One region of the Enterobacter pseudoroggenkampii genome, then DNA from elsewhere that is predicted to be linked to it. Evidence: predicted binding sites of a transcription regulator. Region 1 holds the regulator's gene; each other region holds the start of a gene.
The links. The regulator CRP, encoded in region 1, controls carbon source genes, mostly activating them, when cyclic AMP is high. The targets are predictions, from matches to a motif close to ATGTGANNNNNNTCACAT.
Positions count from the first base shown of each region.

Region 2: the regulator CRP is predicted to act here: its motif matches at 2,638-2,655, upstream of azuC (stress response protein AzuC).
Region 3: the regulator CRP is predicted to act here: its motif matches at 2,242-2,259, upstream of garD (galactarate dehydratase).

Region 1 is NZ_JAPMLV010000007.1:137,008-141,971, forward strand. It holds gene OTG14_RS21140 (YccS/YhfK family putative transporter) at 1-1,812, opposite strand, end outside; gene crp (cAMP-activated global transcriptional regulator CRP) at 1,870-2,502, opposite strand; gene OTG14_RS21150 (OsmC family protein) at 2,814-3,218, shown strand; gene OTG14_RS21155 (phosphoribulokinase) at 3,285-4,154, opposite strand; gene OTG14_RS21160 (YheU family protein) at 4,185-4,403, opposite strand; gene OTG14_RS21165 (hydrolase) at 4,400-4,964, opposite strand, start outside.
Region 2 is NZ_JAPMLV010000001.1:2,084,089-2,089,052, forward strand. It holds gene OTG14_RS10225 (non-heme ferritin-like protein) at 68-571, shown strand; gene OTG14_RS10230 (anaerobic C4-dicarboxylate transporter) at 729-2,072, shown strand; gene OTG14_RS10235 (DUF2766 family protein) at 2,115-2,366, opposite strand; gene azuC (stress response protein AzuC) at 2,474-2,557, opposite strand; gene yecR (YecR family lipoprotein) at 2,791-3,129, shown strand; gene ftnA (non-heme ferritin) at 3,334-3,831, shown strand; gene OTG14_RS10255 (hypothetical protein) at 3,868-4,209, opposite strand; gene tyrP (tyrosine transporter TyrP) at 4,426-4,964, shown strand, end outside.
Region 3 is NZ_JAPMLV010000006.1:65,200-70,163, forward strand. It holds RNA gene rnpB (RNase P RNA component class A) at 1-255, opposite strand, end outside; gene garR (2-hydroxy-3-oxopropionate reductase) at 315-1,205, opposite strand; gene garL (2-dehydro-3-deoxyglucarate aldolase) at 1,227-1,997, opposite strand; gene garD (galactarate dehydratase) at 2,372-3,943, shown strand; gene OTG14_RS19855 (DeoR family transcriptional regulator) at 3,991-4,794, opposite strand.

The DNA of each region.
Region 1 (4,964 bases):
TGTCAGCATCGTGTGCTCGCGCGCCAGCGTGGTCATGGCGTTAATGTGCTCGACGATAAACTGGCTGTGCGTCACCCACAGCTTCATATCTGCCAGATAGTGCGAGTTAAAGCCCGGCTCCTGCATTGCCTGGTTGAGCGAGTTAAACAGGGCGTTGTGCGCCTGGTTGACCTTCATGCGCTGATACGCCAGCGGCGACGGCTGCGGGTCGTCGCTCAGGATCAGGCGAATGGCCTGCTGGTCGGCTTCCAGCGCGTCGTGGGCGTTCTGGCGCAGCAGTCCACTTTGCCACTGCGGCCACAGCCAGACCATGCCGCCAAAGGCAATCAGACAGCCGATCAGGGTATCAATCAGCCTGGCGACAATAAACTGTTCGCCATTGAGCGTGAGCAGCTGCAGGGTATATACCGCCGTCACCGTAAAGCCCACCATCGCCCAGCCGTAGTTTTTGCGGATAATCAGGTAGCTCACCAGCGTAACCGCCAGCATTCCTGCCAGAGTATAGCCTTCCGGCACGTGGAAGTGCAGCGTCACGCCCGCGATGATCAGCCCGGCCATCGTTCCGCCAGCCCGATGCAGAATACGCACCCGCGTGGCGCCATAGCCGTTCTGGGTGACAAACAGCACGGTCATTAAGATCCAGTAGGGTTTCGGCAGATGCAGCGCCATGCCCATCAGGCTGGCGGTACTGAGCATCACGCTAATACGTGCGGCGTTGCGCAGGGCGGACGATTTAAGAGAAAGATAGCTTTTGAGCGCGGGCAATAGCGGCAGCCGTTTCTGCTTATCCGCCATCAGGTCGCGCGGATAGAGCGGGCGCTGCGTGCGCAACACGCGGGCGATACGGCTGAAGTGCCAGGCGGCAAACTGGCCGACCGGGTTATCCGGATGCTGACGAGCGATTTTCTCCAGCGCGCCCAGCTGCTTATCCATGTTAAAGCGCGTCGGGTAGCGGTGATAGAGAATATCATCGGCCAGCACGCGCAGGCGTGCGGACACCGTCTGCGCGTTCCAGCGGATCACCGCTTCGGCGTGACTGCGCTCGACCAGCTTTTGTACCTCCTGCGGGTGGTGCAGGCTCACGGAGATATGCTCCTGCAGATCCAGCCCGACCTGGAAGGTGCGCAGCAGCCGTTTGTACTCGTGGTTCTTGTTGGCGGCGAGCATATGCAGCTGCTGATAGCACTGGCTTATCAGATCCACCACCTTCTGCTGGCGCGTCAGCAGGGGCGGTAAGGATTTTTCCGGATCGGTATGCTGGGTCAGCAGGGTGTATTTGGCTTCGCAGTAATCCGCAAGCTGCACATAGAGCAGGCTCAGGGATTCACGCAGCGGCTGCTCCCGCCACAGCCAGAACCAGAACCAGTTAAACAGGCCGTACCATAATGTCCCCAGGGCGTAGATCAGCAGCGGCTCCCACACCGGCATATTCCCGGCGAGGCTCAGCGTGAAAATGGCCGCAATCAGCGACGCGGGAAGCAAGCGGGCGTGCAGCGAACTGATTTCCGCCGTGACGCCGAGGGTCATCGCCAGCACAGTCAGGATCAGCGGCAGCGGGATATCCCGAGCCAGTAAAAGCTGTACGGCGAGGCTACAGCCCGCAAACAGGCAGCCGCCGATAATCAGGCGTTTGAAAAAGCGCTTATGCGGCGTGTCCAGACCGGCGATGTTGCAGCAGGCAGGCACGAGGGAAAACAGCAGACCTTGCTGAAGATGTCCGAGGATCAGGCCTATAGCCACGGGAAGACACAACACCAGCGTTTGTCGCAGTGCGTAGTTAACTTCCGGGTGATAGATCAGCCTGCGCCACATGGGGAGTAGAGACAAAAACGGCGTGACACCTTGCGATGGCACGCCGTTTAAGCGGAATTAACGCGTTCCGTAAACCACGATGGTTTTACCGTGGGCAGAGATCAGGTTTTGATCTTCCAGCATTTTCAGGATACGACCCACCGTTTCACGAGAGCAACCGACGATCTGACCAATTTCCTGACGGGTAATTTTAATTTGCATGCCGTCCGGGTGGGTCATAGCGTCTGGCTGTTTCGCCAGGTTCAGCAGGGTCTGTGCGATACGGCCAGTCACGTCCAGGAAGGCGAGGTTGCCCACTTTCTCTGAGGTGACCTGCAGACGGCGCGCCATCTGGGAAGAAAGACGCATCAGGATGTCAGGGTTAACCTGAATCAGCTGACGGAACTTCTTGTAAGAAATTTCAGCCACTTCACATGCTGTCTTTGCACGAACCCAGGCGCTACGTTCCTGGCCCTCTTCAAACAGGCCCAGTTCACCGATGAAATCGCCCTGGTTCAGATAAGAAAGGATCATCTCTTTCCCTTCTTCATCTTTGATCAGCACTGCCACCGAGCCTTTAACGATGTAATACAACGTTTCCGCTTTTTCACCCTGGTGAATCAGCGTGCTCTTTGATGGGTACTTATGAATGTGGCAATGAGACAAGAACCATTCGAGAGTCGGGTCTGTTTGCGGTTTGCCAAGCACCATGCGCTGTTATCCTCTGTTATAAGCTGTCACCAGAGTCATCAGATGCATCCGGACTCTGGGGTTGCAATCGAATTCTTACCCATACCCTGGGAAGTCGGCTACCGTAACGTTTCGCAGCCAGTAAAGTTTGATGTCCTCTGCATACATGTGTAACGTCAATGTATTACTGTAGCATCCAGAGTGTTTTAGCATAGCTTTCGCCGCGTGTCTCCTGGTGTCTCGCTTCAGCATGATGCAGGTCGCCTTCCATTGCGAGAAATGTAACGCACGCGTAATCTGTCACCAAAAATGCAACGTTGGAGTTTAAGAATATGCAAGCGCGCGTGAAATGGGTTGAAGGTTTAACGTTCCTGGGCGAGTCCGCGTCAGGACACCAGATTTTGATGGACGGTAACTCCGGCGATAAAGCGCCAAGCCCAATGGAAATGGTGCTGATGGCGGCAGGGGGATGCAGCGCCATTGACGTGGTGTCGATTCTGCAAAAAGGTCGTCATGACGTGACGGATTGTGAGGTTAAACTCACGTCAGAACGTCGCGAAGAGGCGCCACGCCTGTTCACCCATATTAATCTGCACTTTGTGGTCACCGGTAAAGAGTTGAAGGACGCAGCGGTCTCGCGTGCGGTGGATCTGTCTGCGGAGAAGTACTGCTCTGTGGCGTTAATGCTGGAGAAAGCGGTAAAAATCACGCATTCGTATGAAGTGATCGAGGCTTAATTATTGGGGCATCGTGCGTGTTGATGCCCTCACCCTAACCCTCTCCCACAGGGAGAGGGAACATGTTCACGCAATCTGCTTCCCTTCCATCAGTCGCTCCACCAGCGGCGTCATGATGAGCTCCATCGCCAGCCCCATTTTTCCGCCCGGCACGACTAACGTATTCATGTGCGAAATAAACGAGCCCTGCAGCATGGCCAGTAGCCAGGGGTAATCAATGCCTTCGAGATTGCGGAAATGGATCACCACAAAGCTCTCATCCAGAGACGGGATGCTTTTGGCCGCAAACGGGTTGGAGGTATCCACCGTCGGCACGCGCTGGAAGTTGATATGGGTGCGGGAGAACTGCGGCGTCAGGAAGTTGATGTAATCTTCCATGGAGCGCACCACCGAGTCCATCACCGCCTCTCGTGAATGGCCGCGCTCGCTCATGTCGCGCGTCAGCTTCTGGATCCACTCCAGGTTAACGATAGGGACCACGCCGACCAGCAGGTCCACGTGGCGCGCCACGTCGTGTTGAGGGGTGACCACGCCACCGTGCAATCCTTCGTAAAACAGTACGTCGGTGGGTTCCGGCAGCGGTTGCCACGGGGTGAACGTCCCCGGCACCTGATTCCAGGGAACGGCTTCATCATAGGTATGCAGATACTTGCGGGACTGCCCTTTGCCGCTCTGACCGTACTCTATAAAGGTTTGTTCCAGCAGGCCGAAGTCATTGGCTTCCGGGCCGAAATAGCTGATGTGTTTACCCAGATCGCGCGCTTTACGGATGGCCATATCCATCTCCGGACGCGTGTAGCGGTGAAAGCTGTCGCCTTCGACCTCCGCCGCACGAAGATTCAGCTGGGCGAAAATCTTGCGAAAGGCGAGGCTGGTGGTGGTGGTTCCCGCACCACTCGACCCCGTAACGGCAATAACCGGATGTCTGGCAGACATAGCAACTCCCTGACTGAAAAGGGTGGAAGATCAGCCGTGAAACGCGTTGCGGGGCATGATATTGACCGTCTCATGCAGTTCTGACCACACCAGCACCACGTCGCCGCTTTTCAGCTGGCGCTTAACATCGTTGACCTTTTGCTCAAGCGAGCGTTCCTGTTCACCATAATCGGTGCCTTCGCGTAATACAAAGCTTTCAATCAGATTATCGAGTGTTTCGGGAGCCAGATCCTGCCAGGGAATAATCATTTTGCACCGTCCAGATAAGGGGTTAGCCAGTCAGGAATACGCGTCTCAAGCCACATTTTCGGGCGGCGCAGCGTACCGCCGATAAACCCGACGTGGCCGCCGTGCTCGGTCAACTGATAGTGAACGTTGTCGGGCAGGAATTCCTGAGCGGGGATCGAGTGATGATCCATAAACGGGTCATCTTTGGCATGAATGATCAGCGTCGGCTGCGTGATCTTGCTGAGCAGCGGCATGGCGCTGCACTGACGATAATAGTCAATCGCATCGGCGAAGCCGTGGATTTTCGCGGTGATCAGGTCGTCGAACTCGCGAATACGGCGCACCTTTTTCAGCTGACGCAGGCTGACCGGCAGGGTATCCGGGTAGGCTTTCAGCTTACGCGCCGCGTTGGCCTTCAGCAGGTTGAGCAGGTAGCGCTGATAGACGCGGGAAAAGCCTTTATCCATGTGGTAGCTGCACTGCTCCAGCATAAACGGTGCGGAGACAATGACGGCGGCATCCAGCGGGACGGTTTCACCCTCTTTGGCTAGCAGGCAGGCCAGCATATTGCCGCCCAGCGAG
Region 2 (4,964 bases), on a different contig from region 1:
TTCATATTTGCCTGACGCTCAGGTTAAGCAACGGACATCACGTCCCACAGTCAATAAGGATATGAGTATGGCTACCCAAACGATGATGCAAAAACTTAACGCGCAGATGAACCTTGAGTTCTACGCCTCGAATCTGCACCTTCACTTAAGTGCGTGGTGTGCCGAGAATAGCCTCACGGGATCTGCCACCTTCTTTCGCTCTCAGGCGCAAAGTAACGTCACCCATATGATGCGTGTCTTTAACTTCCTGAAAGCCGCAGGGGCAAATCCTGTCGTTAAAGCCCTTGATGGGATCAATGAAAATTACTCTTGCCTGGAAGAACTGTTTCAGAAGACGCTTGAAGAGTATGAACAACGCTGCAGCACCCTCAACAAACTGGCCGATGAAGCCAGAGCGCAGCAGGACATTACGACGCTCAGCTTCTTACGCGATATGGATAAAGAGCAGCAGCAGGATGGCCTGCTGCTGAAGACGCTGGCGGATGAGATCCATAATGCGCAGCAGGCAGGTTTATGTCCTGAGCAAACCGACCGTCATCTGCTCGACATCGTGGCGGTGCAGCACCACTGAGTTTTTTGGCCTGCTCCCATTCGGAGGAGCAGGCTCCCTTCACGTCTCCAACCTTCTGCTTTTGCTGAAATTTAACAAATCAGATCTGGCTCCCAATGATTAACCACACAACGTGTGATGATTTATTTAGTTACATAATCATTGACGAGGGAGCATCATGATCACCATTGAGTTTGTTGTCATTCTCCTCTGCCTGCTGACGGGTACGCGTTTCGGCGGTATGGGGCTCGGGTTAATTAGCGGTATTGGTCTTTTTATTTTATGTTTTGTCTTTGGTCTGCAACCGGGTAAGCCGCCGGTAGACGTTATGCTGACCATCCTCGCGGTGATTGGTTGTGCCGCTACGCTGCAGACTGCGGGTGGCCTCAACGTCATGATGCAGTTTGCTGAACGTCTGCTGCGCAAACACCCACAGCACATCACCCTGCTCGCCCCATTCACCACCTGGATGCTGACCTTTCTGTGCGGCACCGGGCATGTGGTCTATACCATGTTCCCCATCATTGCGGATATCGCCCTGAAAAAAGGGATCCGCCCCGAGCGCCCCATGGCCGTGGCATCGGTCGCGTCGCAGATGGCGATTACCGCCTCCCCCGTGTCCGTTGCCGTGGTGTCGCTGGTGTCTATCCTGGCGGCCCAGCATGGTATCGGCCACGCGTGGGGGATCCTGGAAATTCTCGCCGTGTCGGTTCCCGCTTCACTTTTCGGCGTAGCTATTGCTGCCCTGTGGAGTTTACGCCGCGGAAAAGATTTGGCGGATGACATGGAGTTTCAGGAAAAGCTGAAAGATCCTAAGCAGCGCGAGTTTATCTACGGTGGAACGGAGACGTTAATGAATCAGCGTTTCCCTAAACAGGCCTACTGGTCCACGTGGATTTTCTTTGCCGGTATTGCCGTGGTCGTTTTGCTGGGTGCGTTCCCTGAGCTGCGCCCCGCCTTTGAGCTGAAAGGCAAAATGACGGCGCTGTCGATGAACCTTGTTATTCAGATGATGATGTTAATTGCAGGGGCCGTGATGCTAATGGCCTGTAAGGTCAACGCGTCGGCGATTTCCAACGGCGCGGTGTTTAAGGCCGGTATGGTCGCGATCTTCTCGGTGTTCGGCGTGGCGTGGATGAGCGATACCTTTTTCCAGGCGCATCTCGACGAGTTAAAGCTGGCGCTGGAAGGCGTCGTGAAAAGCCACCCGTGGACGTATGCTATTGTGCTGTTTCTGGTGTCAAAACTGGTGAACAGCCAGGCGGCTGCGCTGACGGCCGTTGCGCCTATGGGCCTCATGCTCGGCATCGACCCGAAAATGCTGATCGCCTTTTTCCCTGCGTCATACGGCTATTTCGTCCTGCCGACCTACCCAAGTGATTTGGCCTGCATCGGCTTTGACCGTTCAGGCACCACCCGCATCGGCAAATTTATCATCAACCACAGCTTTATTCTGCCTGGGCTGATTGGGGTAAGCTGCGCGTGCGCGGCGAGCTACCTGCTGGTCCAGACGTTCTTCTGACAGTATCAAGGGGCGACACATGCCGTCGCCCATTTCCCGGTTTTAGTGGGATTCACCCTGCGGCGTGAATCGCAGTTCAATCAGCGCGATGGCTTTCTGGATCGCACGAAGCGTAACCGGATCGGCGGCAGCGGGATGGCTGGCGAAATCGATGTTTTTCAGCTGCGTAGACATCTTCTCGCGCACTTCAACCGGCGCAATCACGTCAAGAACATCAAGGATTTGTTTGATAACCAGCTGACAGGCGACAACGTCAGAGACCAGTTCCTGATCGGCGCTCAGGTTTTGTGACATGGGGTTTTCTCCTTATTTAAAGGCCGCCATAGTAGCAAAACACACCCCTGGCATCCTCCCTTCATCGCCTGCAGGTATAAAAAAACCCGCCGAAGCAGGTTTTTTTATCAGAACATGGCGCCCGGCGGCACGTCTTTGAAGGTGCGGCAGTAATTGGCCCACATACTTTTCAGGATTTTGCGCAGTTTCACGATGATGCTCCATTAACTTGTTATACAACTTTATTATCAACGTGCCTATAATATGACCACCATCACAAAAATCAACACTTTTGTGATGCGCATCACATTTATATCAGGGCATGGCCTGAAAGCGCTCACCGCGACCCGTTGCGAAGAGTGAGGGCAGATTGTCCGGCTATTCCAGCCATTGCAGCGGGCATCTGCGGGTACGATAACGTATTTCCATCCACTCAGAGCGAATCATGAAAAGAGTCATTGTAGCCGGTACAATCCTGCTGCTCGCGGGATGTACCATTAACCGCCAGGCTGAAGTCAGCAGCCTCGACGCGCCGAACGGCATCGTCCGCCTCGACTACGGCCAGGCTGCGCTGCAAAATGCGTATTCCGATGAGTATGTGAATAACGGCACGGCGGCAAAAGCGTGTCAGAGCATGGGTTATGCCACTGCCTCAGCCTATGGTCAGCCCATTAAAACCTGCACTCTGACCAGCGGCTCTTTGTGCCTGAACGAGAGCGTGACCATCCAGTATAAATGTATGGGTTACGCCGTTAATCCTAAGTCAACTAATCCGTGGTATTAATCGAAGCTGCCAGCGCATGCTGGCAGTTTATTTCATTACGAACAAAAATAATTCTCATTAATAAGTTATAAAAATCGCCAATGCGTTTTATTCCCATTCGTATTTTAAATAAATAAAATAAAGATTTTACGTTTTGCAAATAATTAAATAACAAATTATAGTGTCGCTCATTGTGAACCAGAAATAATAATCCGGAGCGTCACCATGCTGAAAACTGAAATGATCGACAAGCTCAACGCACAAATGAACCTTGAGCTTTTTTCATCCCTGCTCTACCAGCAGATGAGCGCCTGGTGCAGCTACCACAGTTTCGAGGGCGCTGCCGCGTTTCTGCGTCGTCACGCTCAGGAAGAGATGACCCACATGCAGCGTCTGTTTGATTATCTGACAGATACGGGCAGCCTGCCGCGCATTGAAACCGTGGCATCACCGTTCGCTGAGTATAATTCTCTTGATGAACTGTTCCGCGCCACCTACGAGCACGAGCAGCTTATCACGCAGAAAATTAACGAACTGGTTCATGCCGCGATGACCAGCCAGGATTATCCAACCTTTAATTTCCTGCAGTGGTACGTCGCTGAGCAACACGAAGAAGAGAAGCTGTTTAAATCCGTGCTGGATAAATTATCTCTGGTCGGGAAATCCGGCGAAGGTCTTTACTTTATCGATAAAGAACTCTCCACTCTTGATACGCAGAATTAATTTCAGCGCGGTGCCGGTTTCCGGCACCGCGTTAATTTACATACACCCCGCACAGCTGGTGCAACGCCAGTCATGGGGATTCACGGCCTGGTAAAAATAGCGGTAGCTGGACGTCTCCAGCGGAATACCCACCTCGAAAAACAGATCCGTTAACCAGTCGACATTCTCGATGATCCACTCATCTTCCTGTAAGCCTTGTGCAAAGGTTTCATCTTCAGGATCAATAACCGAATAGATTGCCCAGGTGCCCATATCCTTTTCGCGACGGGACTCGGGAAGGTTCAGGGGCTGATTCTGCCAGCTGATTATCCAGTGACCATGGCACAACAGGTTACCTCCCCGGCTCCATGCCGCGGTAAAGGGATTCTCCCCTGCCATAAGACCCTCACTTAATTTGATAATTTGTATTTATTGTTTACGTTACGCCGGAATGTCGCGCAGCAGTATTGCCCTTATGAGGTAGGCACAGGCCTGGGTCATTAATACGTAAAAAATTTTTTACACCACTTGTAACGGTGATTTGACGAGTAACGGCTTTTCCCTTACTCTGCGCCGCAGATTTTGTCGCGGTTAAGAAGCGTTGTAGAGGAAAGCGTGAAAAACAGAACTCTGGGAAGTATTTTTATCGTCGCCGGAACGACAATTGGCGCAGGAATGCTGGCAATGCCCCTGGCAGCCGCGGGCGTGGGATTTGGCATGACCCTGCTGCTGCTGGGAACGCTCTGGGCGCTGATGTGTTACACCGCACTGTTGCTGCTTGAGGTTTACCAGCACGTACCCGCCGACACCGGTCTGGGTTCGCTTGCGGCGCGCTATCTCGGACGCTACGGCCAGTGGATAACCGGCTTTAGCATGATGTTCCTGATGTACGCCCTGACCGCCGCCTATATCAGCGGTGCCGGTGAGCTCATCGCCTCCAGCGTCAACGACTGGTTTGGCTCTGACATTACCCCTGCGACGGGCGCCATCTTCTTTGCGCTCATCGGCGGCGGCGTGGTCTGCGTGGGCACATCGCTGGTCGATCTGTTTAACCGTTTTCTGTTCAGCGCTAAAATTCTCTTCCTGATTGTCATGCTGGTGCTGCTGGCGCCGCACGTGCACAAGGTTAACCTGCTGACGCTGCCGCTGGAAAA
Region 3 (4,964 bases), on a different contig from region 1:
TTGGCCTTGCTCCGGGTGGAGTTTACCGTGCCACGGACTGTTACCAGCCGCGCGGTGCGCTCTTACCGCACCCTTTCACCCTTACCTGATCCCGCTTGCGCGGGCCATCGGCGGTTTGCTCTCTGTTGCACTGGTCGTGGGTTTCCCCCCCAGGCGTTACCTGGCACCCTGCCCTATGGAGCCCGGACTTTCCTCCCCTCCGCCCGTCTCCCCCGAAAGGGACGACGACGAAGCGGCGACTGTCTGGTCAGCTTCGGCGCGCAGTATAGAGGGTTTGCGCGCCGCTGTCACCCTCAGGTATGGGCAAGGCGTGATTAACGCGCCACTTCCACCTTCGCCAGTTTTTCGTAGTAGCATGCAATCGCGCTGTGATCGGCCGTGCCCAGGCCATCGGCACGCAGCGCCTGCATCATCTCCATGACCGCCGCGGTCAGCGGCAGCTGCGCGCCCACGCCGTGTGACGTATCCAGCGCGTTGGCCAGATCTTTGATATGCAGGTCGATGCGGAAACCGGGTTTGAAATTACGATCCATGACCATCGGCGCTTTGGCCTCCAGTACGGTACTGCCCGCCAGACCACCGCGAATGGCCTGGTAGACCAGGTCCGGGTTGACGCCCGCTTTGGTTGCCAGCGTCAGCGCTTCGGACATGGCGGCAATGTTCAGCGCCACAATCACCTGGTTTGCCAGCTTGGTCACGTTACCCGCCCCGATCTCCCCGGTGTGCACCACGGAGCCCGCCATTGCTTTCATCAGGTCGTAAAATCTCTCGAAAACCGCTTTATCACCGCCGACCATCACCGACAGCGTACCGTCTATCGCTTTCGGCTCACCGCCGCTGACCGGCGCGTCCAGCATATCGACGTCCTTCGCTTTTAACGCCTCGCTGATTTCACGACTTGCGAGCGGCGCAATAGAGCTCATATCAATCAGCACCAGGCCCGGCTTCGCGCCGTCGATAATGCCGTTTTCACCCAGCGCGACCTCTTTAACATGCGGTGAGTTTGGCAGCATGGTGATGATGACGTCGCACTGCTCGGCAATCGCTTTGGCGGTGGTGGCCGTTTCTGCGCCCGCCGCCATCACCTCCGCCACGGCCTGTGGATTATGATCGGATACCACCAGTGAGTAACCCGCTTTGATGAGGTTCTTACTCATTGGTTTACCCATGATCCCCAGGCCAATAAAGCCCACTTTCAGCGTCATAATCTGTTTCCTCAATGATGGTTATTTTTTAAAAGCGTCCGCTAATTTCTGCGTAGCCGAGCGGAAAACGCCGAGGTCGCTGCCGACGGCAACAAACGTGGCTCCCCACTCGAGATAGCGCCGGGCGTCCGCCTCAACCGGCGCCAGAATGCCGCACGGTTTGCCGTGTGCTTTGGCGCGGGCAAAGATGTGCTGGATCGCGCGCTGTACGTCAGGGTGGCTGGCGTTGCCCAGATGGCCAAAGGCGGCAGCCAGATCGCTTGGGCCGACGAAGACACCGTCCACGCCGTTTGTGGCGGCAATCGCGTCGACGTTATCAACGCCCTGCTGGCTCTCGATCTGAACCAGAATGGTGATGTTGCTGTTGGACTGCGCGAAATAGTCCGGCACGTTGCCAAACATATTGGCGCGGTGCGAAACGGAGACGCCGCGGATCCCTTCCGGGGGGTAGCGCGTTGACGCAACGGCCAGCGCCGCTTGTTCTTCCGTCTCCACAAACGGGATCAGAAAGTTGTAGAAGCCGATATCCAGCAGACGCTTGATAATCACCGGCTCGTTGGTGGGTACACGCACCACCGGGGCGCTGTGGCTGCCTTTCAGCGCCATCAGCTGCGGAATAAACGTGCTGATATCGTTCGGCGCATGTTCGCCGTCCAGCACCAGCCAGTCGAAACCGGCCAGGCCCAGCACTTCGGTGCTGATTGGGTTTGCCAGCGCGGACCAACAGCCAATCTGAATCTGGTGCGCCGCGAGGGCCGCTTTAAATTTATTCGGGAAGATCGCGTTATTCATCGTATTTACCTTTTTAATTCCGCAGCCTTTTTCAGCATCATTTTATTTATTCAGACACCCCGCCAGCATGATATTTATTATTCTGCCGTATTTTGGCGTGATAAAAACGTCATTCAGTATAAGACGCTATCCGCGACCGCACATTGTTTTAATGCTCAGGTATTACGGTATATTTTGATAAAAATTTTTGCATATGCACAAAGCACTGGGCGCTAATGCACAGAATCAAGGATTACGGGTTCTGAAGCGATCGGGATCACATTTTGCTATTCATTCTGCTGACATGCTTTATTTCTGAAAGCCGCGTATTAATTTCTACCATTAGAAAATTGGCTGAATTTATTATCAGACACTTTGCTGGAGAATAGTGAACAATGGCCGACATTGAAATTCGACAGGCATCGCCGACGGCGTTTTATATCAAAGTACACGACATCGATAATGTGGCGATTATTGTCAACGACAATGGCTTAAAAGCGGGCACTCGATTCCCGGACGGGCTGGAACTGATTGAGCATATTCCACAGGGACATAAAGTCGCCCTGGTGGATATCCCTGCTAATAGCGAAATCGTACGTTACGGTGAAGTCATCGGCTATGCCGTTCGCGCTATACCACAGGGTAGCTGGGTTGAGGAGTCGCTGGTGGCACTTCCAGAAGCGCCGCCGCTGAACACGCTTCCGCTGGCAACCCGCGTGCCGGAACCGCTTCCTCCGCTGGAGGGCTATACCTTCGAAGGCTACCGCAATGCGGACGGCAGCGTCGGCACCAAGAATCTGCTCGGTATTACCACCAGCGTGCACTGCGTGGCGGGCGTAGTGGATTACGTGGTGAAAATCATCGAACGCGATCTGCTGCCAAAATACCCGAACGTCGACGGCGTGGTGGGCCTGAACCACCTCTACGGCTGCGGCGTGGCGATTAACGCGCCCGCTGCCGTGGTGCCTATCCGGACCATCCACAATATCGCCCTCAACCCGAACTTTGGCGGCGAGGTGATGGTCATCGGCCTCGGCTGTGAAAAATTGCAGCCAGAACGCCTGCTGCAGGGGACCGAGGATGTTAAAGCCATCCCGGCAGACGAGGCCAGTATCGTGCGCCTGCAGGACGAACGCCACGTTGGTTTCCGCTCAATGGTCGATGACATTCTGCAGGTGGCAGAGCGACATCTGGACAAACTCAACCGCCGCCAGCGCGAAACGTGTCCGGCCTCGGAACTGGTCGTGGGCACCCAGTGCGGCGGCAGCGATGCCTTCTCCGGCGTGACGGCCAACCCGGCGGTAGGCTATGCGTCCGATCTGCTTGTTCGCTGCGGCGCCACGGTGATGTTCTCCGAGGTGACCGAAGTGCGTGACGCCATCCATCTGCTTACGCCACGCGCCGTTAATGAAGAGGTCGGCAAGCGCCTGCTTGAGGAGATGGCCTGGTACGATAGCTATCTCGATATGGGCAAAACCGACCGCAGCGCCAACCCGTCTCCGGGGAACAAAAAAGGCGGCCTGGCGAACGTGGTGGAAAAAGCCCTTGGCTCCATTGCCAAATCCGGTCAGAGCGCCATTGCAGAAGTGCTCTCCCCGGGCCAGCGCCCGACGAAACGCGGCCTGATTTACGCGGCAACGCCGGCCAGCGATTTTGTCTGCGGCACGCAGCAGGTGGCATCCGGCATTACGGTACAGGTCTTTACCACCGGGCGCGGCACGCCGTACGGCCTGATGGCGGTGCCGGTGATTAAGATGGCGACCCGCACCGAGCTGGCAAACCGCTGGTATGACTTAATGGATATCAACGCGGGCACTATCGCCACCGGAGAAGAGAGTATTGAGGACGTGGGCTGGAAACTGTTCCACTTCATTCTGGATGTCGCCAGCGGACGGAAGAAAACCTTTTCGGATCAGTGGGGATTGCATAATCAGCTGGCGGTGTTTAACCCGGCACCGGTGACGTGACTTCCCGTCACCCAGCCCTCTCCCCCCAGGGGAGAGGGTAAAAAACCTTAAACCAACACCACCTCAATCCCGCTTTTTCGCAGCCCTTCCAGGCTCTCCGCCGGAATGCCTTCATCGACAATAATCATATCAATCCGTTGTGTATCAATGATTTTATGCAGGCTCGAGCGGTTAAATTTGCTGGAGTCCGTCACCACAATAATGCGTTCTGCCACCTCGCACATTTTGCGATTCAGACGGGCTTCGTCTTCGTTGTGCGTGCTCACGCCGCGGTCGAGATCGATGGCGTCAACGCCCAGGAACAGCAGGTCAAAATGGTAATTCTGTAGCGACTGTTCTGCCTGGTCACCGTAGAAAGATTGCGACTGACGGCGCAAATGTCCACCGGTCATCAGCAGTTCCACCCCTTCCGCTTCCAGCAACGCATTCGCCACGTTCATCCCGTTGGTCATCGCGATGACGTCCGTGTGCTGACGCAGCATGCGGGCGATTTCAAACGTCGTGGTGCCGGAGTCCAGAATAATACGGTGCCCGGGTTTGACCAGCGCGGCAGCAGCCTGCGCGATACTGCGCTTCACCGCCGTATTCAGCGAGCTTTTATCCTCCACGGAAGGCTCAGCGCCCGGCATGTTGCCTTCGCAAATCAATGCCCCACCGTAAGCGCGAACGGCAATGCCCTGCTTCTCCAGGAACGCCAGGTCATTGCGGATTGTTACCGTCGATACGCCGTACAGATGAGACAGATCGTTAACCTGTACGCTTCCCTGCGCCCGCAACCGCTGAATGATCTGCTCCCGCCTTTCACTGGTGCTGGTGATGCGCTTTTCCGCGGATGAATCGGTGCTGCTCATACGAGCTCCTTAATCAATATTCTTTCGTTTCATTTCGTTTTGCCTATTAAGGCCTTTCCTTTACGGGAATGCAAGCCCTGCATAGTGACGATACGCAAGCTGGCACCGCGCTGAAACCTTTCATTATGTTTCTTTTGTGAAACAGATCGGAAAACCATTATCTTTCGTTT